Regions from separate parts of the Streptomyces sp. MGP-P1 genome, predicted to be linked through region 1. Evidence: riboswitches for the same ligand, from Rfam matches in the RefSeq annotation. Region 1 holds a riboswitch; the other holds the start of a gene.
What was found. A riboswitch is a leader RNA that binds a small molecule or an ion and turns the genes downstream of it on or off. The one in region 1 is predicted to bind S-adenosylmethionine.
Positions count from the first base shown of each region.

Region 1 (5,552 bases):
TCGAGGAGAAGGGTCAGGCCGTCGCCGTCCACACCCGCCGCGCCCAGGACCCGCAGGCGGCCTTCGAGACGCTGCGCGGGCCCCTCGCCGAGCTGGCCGCCAAGCACGGGCTGATCGTCGAACCGGGCCGCCAGGTCCTGGAGTTGCGCCCGCCCGGTATGGACAAGGGCGTCGCGCTCGGCAGGTTCGTTGCGGAGCTGGACGCCGAGTCCGTGATCTACGCGGGCGACGACCTCGGGGACCTCGCCGCGTTCGCGGCGGTGGAGAAGCTGCGGACCGAGGGCCCGGACGGCATCCCGGGCCTCCTGGTGTGCAGCGGCAGCACCGAGGTGCCCGAACTGGCCGAGCGGGCCGACCTGTCGGTGCCGGGCCCGGCCGCCGTGGTCGCGTTCCTGGCGGCCTTGGCCGAGCGACTCTGAGCCGAGCCGAACGACTCTGAGCCGACCCGAGCGGCTCTGAGCCGAGCCGAGCGGCTCTGAGCCGAGCCGAGCGGCTCCGAGCCGAGCCGAGCGGCTCCGAGCCGAGCCGAGCGGCTCCGAGCCGAGCCGAGCGACTCTGAGCCGAGCCGAGCGACTCTGAGCCGAGCCGAACGGCTCTGAGCCGACCCGAGCGGCTCTGAGCCGAGCCGAGTGACTCCGAGCCGAGTCAGGAGACCGGTGGTGGCTCACCCCTGCCGCAGCGCCTCCAGCTGGTCCAGGAACCACTGCTGGGGCGGCAGCGCGGTCGCCGCCTCGGCCAGTCGCTTCGTGCGGCCGGACCGCTCGTCGGCGCTCATCGTCAGCGCCTCGTGCAGGGCCTCGGCCGTGCCCACCACGTCGTACGGGTTCACCACGATCGCGTCCTCGCCCAGCTCCTCGTACGCCCCCGCCTCCCGCGACAGCACCAGCGCGCAGCCGTGGTCGGAGACGACGGGGACCTCCTTGGCGACCAGGTTCATCCCGTCGCGGATCGGGTTGACCAGAGCCACGTCCGCCAGCCGGTACGCGGCGAGCGAGCGCGCGAAGTCGTCCTTGACGTGGAGCACGACCGGTGTCCAACTCTCGGTGCCGTACGCCCCGTTGATCTCCGTGGCGAGGGTCTGCACCGCCGCCGTGTAGTCCCGGTAGACGGCGAGGTCCTGCCGGGAGGGGTAGGCGAAGGCGATGTGCACGACGCGCTCGCGCCACTCGGGGTGGGCGTCCAGCAGGGCCCGGTACGCGTGCAGGCCGCGCACGATGTTCTTGGACAGCTCGGTGCGGTCCACCCGGACGATGGTCTTCCGGCCCTCGCCCACCTGCTCCCGCAGCGCCGCCATCCGCTCGTCCACGTCGGCCTCGTGCGAGCGCCGGCGCAGGAAGTCCGCGTCGGCCCCCAGGCCGTGCACCCCGATCCTCGTCCGGCCCGTCCCGCCGAGGATCTCCGTGCAGCAGCCGATGAACGCGTCCGCCCAGCGACGGGTCAGGAACGCGGCCCGGTCCGCGCCGAGGATGCCGCGCAGCAACTGCTCCGCGATGTCGTCGGGCAGCAGCCGGTAGTAGTCGACGGGCGCCCACGGGGTGTGCGAGAAGTGGCCGATCCTGAGGTCCGGGCGCAGCTCCCGGAGCATGCCGGGGACCAGGGCCAGGTGGTAGTCCTGCACGAGGACCGATGCCCCGGGGCCCGCCTCCTCGGCGAGCGCCTCGGCGAAGGCCCGGTTGTACGTCTCGTAGGAGGCCCACCGGCGGCGGAACTCCGCGTCGAAGACCGGCTCCACGGGCGTCTGGTACAGCAGGTGGTGGACGAACCACAGCACCGAGTTGGCGATGCCGTTGTACGCGTCCGCGTGCACCTCGGCGTCGATGTCGAGCATCCGCACTCCCGCCTCGCCGACCCCGCGCCGCACCGCCTCGCGGTCCCCGTCGCCGAGGGCCGCGCAGACCCACAGCTTGTCGTCGACGGCGCTCAGCCCGGAGACGAGCCCGCCGCCGCCGCGCTTGGCGTCGAGCGTCCCGTCCTCCCCGAGCGTGTACGAGACGGGGCCGCGGTTGGACGCGACGAGGACCTGGGCGGTGGAGGCGGCCGCGGGTTCGGGTTCGTGTTCGGCGTGCTCGGAGACCATGTAGCGGAACCTAGCCCGTTCGGGAAGCCCCCAAACGCCTCAGGGCCTCATGCGGCCCACCGCCTCATGCCGCGTGGCGCTCCGCGTACTCCGCGATCTCCCGCATCGGCGGCCGCTCCTCCGTGTCCACCGCATGGGTACGGGGCACGAAGCCGTCCTCACCGCGCTCGAACTGGGTCAGCGCGGGCCGCACCAGATGGCCCCGGGAGAGCCGCAGCTGCGCCGTGCGGTAGATCGCCGCCGCCATCCGGCCCAGCGCCTGCCCGTCCTGGTGGCGGTGTCTCCGTACGCCGACGTCGACCTGGCCCAGCGCGTCCAGGCCCACCGTGTGCAGCGCGTCGACCAGCAGGCCCAGCTCCACTCCGTAACCGACCGGGAACGGCAGCCGCTCCAGCAGGGACCGCCGCACCGCGTACTCGCCGCCCAGCGGCTGCACGAACCCGGCCAGCTGGGGCCAGTGCAGATTGAGCAGCGGGCGTGCCACCAGCTCGGTGACCCGACCACCCTGGCCTGCGCTGTCGCCGAGCGGGCGGTCGTACATCGCCTTGACGAACTGTAGGGACGGGTCGGTGAGCAGCGGTCCGACCGTGCCCGAGACGAAGTCCGCGGAGAAGTCCCTGAGGTCGGCGTCGATGAAGCAGACGATCTCACCGCTGGTCACCAGGAGTGACCGCCACAGCACCTCGCCCTTGCCGGGCAGGGCCGGGACGCGGGGCAGGATGGCGTCCCGGTGGACCACCCGGGCACCCGCCGCCCGGGCCACGGCGGCGGTGGCGTCGGTGGAGCCGGAGTCGATCACCACGAGTTCGTCGACGAGCCGGACCTTCTCCATCAGCTCGCGGCGGATCGTCGCCACGATGCGGCCGACCGTGGCCTCCTCGTTCAGCGCCGGCAGCACCACGCTCACGGACGTGCGGTGCGGATCGGCGTCCCGGGCGTCGGTGAGCCGGTTCAGCGGGCGGTCCCCGGACGACCAGGAACGCCTGGTCAGCCAGCGTTCCACCTCTTCGAGCACGGTCGGCACTCCCTGTGTGTGATCCATCTCGCGGTTCGGACGACTATCTCAACGGTCCGGTGCTTCGGTTACAGTCTTGAACAACGCGTATGGCCGTCGCATGTCGGGGTCGGAGCGCACATAAACGCCTGGATCGAAGATCCAGCGCCATAAGAGCTCATCCAGAGGGACTGAGGGAACGGCCCGTTGAAGTCCCGGCAACCCTCCTGCCGACCGCGAGGTCACGGTGGGGAAGGTGCCAATTCCGTCTTGCGGCGAAATGCGTCGTAGGGAAGATGAGGAGAAAGGGACCTCCGCCATCATGGCTGTTCAGACCGTTGCAGGCAGCACCGCTTCTTCCGCCCCGACCGTCGATCTCGGCCCCGCCGCGGCGCTTTCCTGCCGCGAGTGCGGCGAGCGTTTCGAGCTCGGCCCCCTTTTCGCCTGTGCGTCCTGTTTCGGGCCGCTGGAAGTGGCCTACGACCTGCCCACCGGCTCCCCGGAGGAGCTGCGCAAGCGCATCGAGGCCGGCCCGAACAACATCTGGCGCTACGCCCCGCTGCTGCCGGTGCCCGCGGACGTCGCGGAGAAGCCCAACATCAACCCCGGCTTCACCAAGCTCGTCAAGGCCGACAACCTCGCCCGTGAGCTGGGCGTCACCGGCGGCCTGTACGTGAAGGACGACTCCGGCAACCCGACGCACTCCTTCAAGGACCGCGTCGTCGCCATCGCCGTCGAGGCCGCCCGCGCCTTCGGCTTCACCACCCTCTCCTGCTCCTCCACGGGCAACCTGGCCGGAGCCGTCGGCGCCGCCGCCGCCCGGGCCGGACTGCGCTCCTGCGTGTTCATCCCGCACGACCTGGAGCAGGGCAAGGTCGTCATGGCCGCGGTGTACGGCGGTGAGCTGGTCGGCATCGAGGGCAACTACGACGACGTCAACCGCTTCTGCTCCGAGCTCATCGGCGACCCGCTCGGCGAGGGCTGGGGCTTCGTCAACGTCAACCTGCGCCCGTACTACGGCGAGGGCTCCAAGACCCTGGCGTACGAGATCTGCGAGCAGCTCGGCTGGCGGCTGCCCGACCAGATCGTCATCCCGATCGCGTCCGGCTCCCAGCTCACGAAGATCGACAAGGGGTTCCAGGAGCTGATCAAGCTCGGCCTCGTCGAGGACCGCCCGTACAAGATCTTCGGCGCCCAGGCCGAGGGCTGCTCCCCGGTCTCCGCCGCCTTCAAGGCGGGCCACGACGTGGTGCGCCCGCAGAAGCCGAACACCATCGCCAAGTCGCTGGCCATCGGCAACCCGGCGGACGGCCCGTACGTCCTGGACATCGCCCGCCGCACCGGTGGCGCGGTGGAGGACGTGACCGACGAGCAGGTCGTCGACGCGATCAAGCTGCTGGCGCGCACCGAGGGCATCTTCGGCGAGACGGCGGGCGGCGTGACGCTCGGCGTGACGAAGAAGCTCGTCGAGGCGGGCGTCCTCGACCCGACGCTCACCACCGTCGTCCTGAACACCGGCGACGGGCTCAAGACGCTGGACGCGGTCTCCGCGACCTCGCAGGCCACGGCCACCATCAAGCCGAGCCTGGACGCGTTCCGCGCCGCGGGCCTCGCCGCCGGCTGATCACCCGAGACTTCAGGAAGGCATCCACCATGAGCGTCAAGGTCCGCATCCCCACCATCCTCCGTACGTACACGGGCGGTCAGGCCGAGGTCCCGGCGGAGGGCGCCAAGCTCTCCGAGGTCATCGAGTCCCTGGAGAAGGACCACCCGGGCATCGCGGCCCGTGTCCTGGACGACCAGGGCAAGCTGCGTCGCTTCGTGAACGTGTACGTCAACGACGACGACGTGCGCTTCGAGGGCGGCCTGGACGCGGCCACGCCCGACGGCGCGGGCGTCTCGATCATCCCCGCGGTCGCCGGCGGCTGCTGAGCCGCCGAGGCCGCTCCACGGCGGCCCATCGCACCTCTGTGTGACCACAGTTGCCCCCTCCGCGAGAGAAGCGGAGGGGGCAATTCTGTATGGTTGAGCACGGTAGAGTTGGGGAAGCCCCACCCGCTGCTCGTGCCGCCCGCATATGTGAATGCGCCTGGCCCCGATAAGAAGCAGCCAAAGTACGTGAACCTCTTGCGGCATAAGTGCCCTTTGCCTGGCCCGACTTGCCCGTAAATCTCAGCAAACCCGCATATTCGCGTGTTCTGCTGTGCCCGGAATTCTCGTCCGATTGACCTGTTGCAGAGGGCAGTTGGGCGGATACATTCGGCCGCGGTCGACGCGCTGCGGCGCCGCGCACCCCCTCCTGTCGGGGGGTGAGTTCCGACCCGGGTCCGCGAAGTGCGGTCCCGTGCAAGGGCCAGTAATAGGGGAGTTAGGCATGGCTCAGGGCACCGTCAAGTGGTTCAACGCGGAGAAGGGGTACGGCTTCATCGCGGTCGACGGTGGTGCGGATGTTTTCGTCCACTACAGCGCGATCCAGATGGA
Region 1 covers NZ_JBYMEM010000005.1:498,845-504,396, reverse strand. The annotation lists gene otsB (trehalose-phosphatase) at 1-419, shown strand, start outside; gene AC3CH1_RS11695 (alpha,alpha-trehalose-phosphate synthase (UDP-forming)) at 665-2,077, opposite strand; gene AC3CH1_RS11690 (glucosyl-3-phosphoglycerate synthase) at 2,142-3,092, opposite strand; SAM riboswitch class I at 3,247-3,374, shown strand; gene thrC (threonine synthase) at 3,394-4,695, shown strand; gene AC3CH1_RS11680 (MoaD/ThiS family protein) at 4,725-5,003, shown strand; gene AC3CH1_RS11675 (cold-shock protein) at 5,446-5,552, shown strand, end outside.

Region 2 (5,552 bases), on a different contig from region 1:
CCCCGACACGACGATGCCGGAGCAGGAGAAGAAGGACATCATCGCGTACATCGAGACCGTGAACGGTGACGAGACGGAGAGCCCCGGCGGCCTGGCCCTCGGCGGTCTCGGTCCGGTCAGCGAAGGTCTGTTCGCGTGGATCTTCGGACTCGGCGCGCTCGTCGCAGTCGCCGTTTGGGTCGCGGCCCACACCGCTAAGGCCAAGAAGTCATGAGTAGCCAACAGATTCCAGAAGACAACCTGCCCGTGGTGCAGGAGACCGCGCACGGCGCGGTGGAGCGTCACGACGACCCGTTCGCCGACCCGGGACTGCCGGCCCACCAGCCGCGCATCCAGGACCTCGACGAACGCGCCGCGAACCGCTCGGAACGCGCCGTCGCGTTCATGTTCACCCTCTCGATGCTGGCGACGGTGGGCTTCATCGCCTCCTACGTCATCTTCCCGGTGGACAAGATCGTCTACATCTGGCCGTTCGGCCATGTGAGCGCGCTCAACTTCTCCCTGGGGCTCACCCTGGGTGCGGCGCTCTTCTTCATCGGCGCGGGAGCCGTCCACTGGGCGCGCACCCTGATGTCCGACGTCGAGGTCGCCGCCGACCGCCACCCGATCGAGGCCCCGCCCGAGGTCAAGGCCCAGGTCCTGGCCGACTTCAGGGCCGGTGCCGAGGAGTCCGCGATCGGCCGTCGCAAGCTGATCCGCAACACCATGTTCGGTGCGCTGGCCCTGGTGCCGCTCTCCGGCGTGGTCCTGCTGCGCGACCTCGGTCCGCTGCCGGAGAAGAAGCTCCGCACCACTCTGTGGGCCGAGGGCAAGCAGCTCATCAACATGAACACGATGAAGCCGCTGCGCCCCGAGCACATCACCGTCGGGTCGCTGGCCTTCGCCATGCCCGAGGGGCTCGACCCGGAGTCGCACGACTTCCAGACGCAGATGGGCAAGGCGGCCCTGATGATCGTCCGCATCGAGCCGGACGACATCAAGGACAAGCGCCAGCGTGACTGGGCCCACGAGGGCATCGTCGCGTTCTCCAAGATCTGCACCCACGTCGGCTGTCCGATCAGCCTGTACGAGCAGCAGACGCACCACGTGCTCTGCCCGTGCCACCAGTCCACCTTCGACCTCTCCGACGGCGCTCGCGTCATCTTCGGTCCGGCCGGCCACCCCCTTCCGCAGTTGCGGATCGGTGTCAACAGCGAGGGCAACCTCGAGGCGCTCGGCGACTTCGACGAGCCCGTCGGTGCTGCCTTCTGGGAGCGCGGATGAGTACTGCGACAAAGAACCCCTCCGCCGCCGGACCGGCGAGCGGGCGCAAGGCTCCGGCCGGCGAGCGGGTGGCCGACTGGGCGGACGGCCGGCTGGGCATCTACGGCCTCGCCAAGGCCAACATGCGCAAGATCTTCCCGGACCACTGGTCCTTCATGCTCGGTGAGGTCGCGCTCTACAGCTTCATCATCATCATCCTCACGGGTGTGTATCTGACGCTGTTCTTCCAGCCGAGCATGGGCGAGATCGTCTACCACGGTCCGTACGAGCCCATGCAGGGCATCCGGATGTCCGAGGCCTACGCCTCGACGCTGAAGATCAGCTTCGAGGTCCGCGGCGGTCTGCTCGTCCGGCAGATCCACCACTGGGCCGCGCTGATCTTCCTGGCCGCCATGTTCGTGCACATGATGCGCGTCTTCTTCACGGGCGCGTTCCGCAAGCCGCGCGAGATCAACTGGCTCTTCGGCTTCCTGCTGTTCGTGCTCGGCATGTTCACCGGGTTCACCGGCTACTCCCTGCCGGACGACCTGCTCTCCGGTACGGGTGTCCGCTTCACCCAGGGCGCGATCCTGTCCGTGCCGATCGTCGGCACGTACATCTCCATGTTCCTGTTCGGCGGCGAGTTCCCCGGCCACGACTTCGTGGCCCGGTTCTACTCGATCCACATCCTGCTGCTGCCGGGCATCATGCTCGGCCTGCTGGTGGCGCACCTGATCCTGGTCTTCTACCACAAGCACACGCAGTTCGCGGGTCCCGGCCGGACCAACAAGAACGTCGTCGGCATGCCGCTGCTGCCCGTGTACATGGCGAAGGCCGGAGGGTTCTTCTTCCTCGTCTTCGGCGTCATCGCGGCCATCTCGGCCATCGCCACGATCAACCCGATCTGGGCCCTCGGCCCGTACCGGGTCGACCAGGTGTCCACCGGCGCCCAGCCCGACTGGTACATGGGCTTCGCCGAGGGACTGGTCCGTGTGATGCCGGGCTGGGAGATCAACCTGTGGGGCCACACGCTCGCCCTGGGCGTGTTCATCCCGCTGGTCGGCTTCGGCGTGGTCCTCACCGCGATCGCGGTGTACCCGTTCATCGAGTCCTGGGTCACCGGCGACAAGCGCGAGCACCACATCCTGGACCGTCCGCGCAACGCCCCGACCCGTACGGGCTTCGGCGTCGCCTGGATCACGGCGTACTTCATCGGCCTCGTCGGCGGGGGGAACGACCTGTGGGCCACGCACTTCCACCTGTCGATCAACGCCATCACCTGGTTCGTCCGGATCTTCTTCTTCGTCGGACCGGTCATCGCGTTCATCGTCACCAAGCGGATCTGCCTCGGCCTCCAGCGCCGCGACCGGGAGAAGGTGCTGCACGGTCGTGAGACCGGCATCATCAAGCGCCTGCCGCACGGTGAGTTCGTCGAGATCCACGAGCCGCTCAGCCCCGGGCAGCTGCACACGCTCACGGCGCACGAGCAGTACCAGCCGCTCGACCTCGGCCCCGCGGTCGACGAGAACGGCGTCAAGCGCAAGATCTCCCCGGTACAGAAGCTGCGCGCCAAGCTCAGCAAGGGGTACTTCGCCGACGGGAACCAGATCCCCAAGGCGACCCCCGAGGAGTACAAGGAGATCAGCGAGGGCCACGGCCACCACTGATCACCTGAACTGATCGCCACCGTGAGAGCCCCGTCCATTCGATGGACGGGGCTCTTCGCGGTCCCCCCGCCTGGATAGGGTGGAGCCATCTTTCCTGACCGGCTGTGGACCCTGGAGCGGACCATGAACGTTGTGACCCCGAACGGCGGCGACAGCGTGGCGGACCGTTCCTGGCCCGGCCTCCTGAACCCCCTCCTGCGCGGCGAGGACCTCAGCTCCGAGGAGACCGCCTGGGCCATGGACCGCATCATGAGCGGCGAGGCCACCGACGCGCAGATCGCCGGGTTCGCCGTCGCGCTGCGGGCCAAGGGCGAGACCGTCGACGAGGTCACCGGACTGGTCCGCGCGATGTACGCCCACGCCAACACCATCCACGTGCCGGGCCGGACCGTGGACATCGTCGGAACCGGCGGCGACCTCGCCAGGACGGTCAACATCTCGACCATGTCCGCGATCGTCATCGCCGGCACCGGCGCCAAGGTCGTCAAGCACGGCAACCGCGCCGCCTCCTCCGCCAGCGGCTCCTCCGACGTACTGGAGAAGCTCGGCGTCAATCTGGAGCTGACCCCGCAGCGGGTCGTCGAGGTCGCCGAAGCGGCGGGCATCACCTTCTGCTTCGCCGTGAAGTTCCACCCCGCCCTGCGGTACGCCGCCAAGGCCCGCAAGGAACTCGGCGCGCAGACCACGTTCAACATCCTGGGCCCCCTCACCAACCCGGCCCAGGTCCGCGCGCAGGCGGTCGGCGTCGCCGACGCCCGGATGGCGCCCATCGTCGCGGGCGTGCTGGCCGACCGGGGCAACTCCGCCCTGGTCTTCCGCGGCGACGACGGCCTCGACGAGCTGACCACCACCGCCACCTCCCGGGTCTGGGTGGTGCGCGACGGCGCGGTCCGCGCGGAGCCCTTCGACCCGCGCGACGTCGGGCTGCCCATCGTCCCCGTCGAGGCGCTGCGCGGCGCCGACGCCTCGTACAACGCCGACGTGGCCCGCCGGCTGCTGGACGGCGAGGGCGGCGCGGTACGGGAGGCGGTCCTGCTCAACTCGGCGGCGGCCCTGGTCGCCCTGGACCCGGGCCCCGGCACGCTGACCGAACAGCTCGCGGCGAAGATCCTCGTCGCGGCCGAGGCCATCGACTCCGGGGCCGCCAAGCGGGCCCTGGAGCGCTGGGTCGCGGCCAGCAACGCCTGAGTGCGCGACGGGACGCCTCCGGGCAGCACGGGGTGACACAGGGCGCAGTCCGGATGCCGGACCGCGCCCTTGCGCGTGTGCGCACGTATGGCAAGATGCTGCGCAGGTCATGAGTGACAGCGACTACGGCCCCGGCCCGCTGTCCGGCAACCCTCCGTCCGTGGCGGGGTGCCCCGGGTGAAGACCAGGCCGCAGGCAGCGAGGTCTGCGGCAAGCGCGGGCCCCTCGGCATCCAGCGGATGCCAGCCCCCGGGGTCCTGGTCCCTAGGGAGTCTTCTGTGAGCAAGCGAATGCGCTAGGGCTGACCGCCCTTCTTCAGCGCACCCTTTTCTCTTCCCCCTCCCTGCGCTGCCGCGTACTGCCGGCGCATGGATTTCGCCTGTCTTCTACGGGAGTTCGCCATGTCTGTCCCCACCGCTGCCCTCGACTCGTCGGTTTGTGCCCCTCTGCCCGTTCTGGGGCAGAACGTTACGGTCCCGCTCGTCACCGGCGGTGAGGTGACCTACGCCGCGCTCGACTACGCCGCCAGCGCCCCGGCCCTCCAGCGGGTCTGGGACGACGTCGCCGCGTACGCCCCGTACTACGGCAGCGTCCACCGAGGCGCCGGCTACCTCTCACAGCTCTCCACCGACCTCTTCGAGAACAGCCGCCGCACGGTCGCGGAGTTCCTCGGCTGCCGCGCGGACGACCAGGTGGTCTTCACCCGCTCCACGACCGACTCCCTCAACCTGCTGGCCGCCGCGATCCCCGCCGGCTGCCAGGTCTTCGTCTACGAGACCGAGCACCACGCGTCCCTGCTGCCCTGGCGCGACGCCCAGGTCACCTACCTCGACGCGCCCCGCACCCCGGCCCAGGCCGTCGAGACCCTGGAGCGCGCGCTCGCCGACCGCGACCCCTACGGCCCCGCCCTCGTCTGCGTCACCGGCGCGTCCAACGTGACCGGCGAGCTGTGGCCGGTACGGGAACTGGCCGCCGCCGCCCACGCGCACGGCGCCCGGATCGTCCTGGACGCCGCGCAGCTCGCCCCGCACCACCCCGTGGACATCGCCGAACTCGACGTCGACTGGGTCGCGTTCTCCGGCCACAAGCTGTACGCGCCCTTCGGCTCCGGCGTCCTGGCCGGCCGCGCCGACTGGCTCCAGGCCGCCGAGCCGTACCTCGCCGGCGGCGGCGCGTCCCGCAAGGTCGCCCGGCGCGCCGACGGCGGCGTGGACGTCGACTGGCACACCACGGCCGCCCGCCACGAGGCCGGTTCGCCCAACGTCATCGGCGTCTACTCCATCGCCTCCGCCTGCAAGGCCCTGACCGAGGCGGGCTTCGAGGGTCTGGTCGCCCGGGAGCAGGAGCTGGTGGGCCGGGTCCGCGAGGGGCTCGCCGAGGTGCCCGAGGTGCGGGTGCTCTCGCTGTTCGGCGACGACGCCCCCCGGGTCGGTGTCATCTCCTTCGTGGTGCGCG
Region 2 covers NZ_JBYMEM010000007.1:1,399,212-1,404,763, forward strand. The annotation lists gene qcrC (cytochrome bc1 complex diheme cytochrome c subunit) at 1-214, shown strand, start outside; gene qcrA (cytochrome bc1 complex Rieske iron-sulfur subunit) at 211-1,263, shown strand; gene qcrB (cytochrome bc1 complex cytochrome b subunit) at 1,260-2,909, shown strand; gene trpD (anthranilate phosphoribosyltransferase) at 3,033-4,097, shown strand; SAM riboswitch class IV at 4,203-4,320, shown strand; gene AC3CH1_RS27765 (aminotransferase class V-fold PLP-dependent enzyme) at 4,499-5,552, shown strand, end outside.
Region 2: linked by a shared signal. The riboswitch ahead of AC3CH1_RS27765 (aminotransferase class V-fold PLP-dependent enzyme) and the one ahead of thrC (threonine synthase) in region 1 are both predicted to bind S-adenosylmethionine.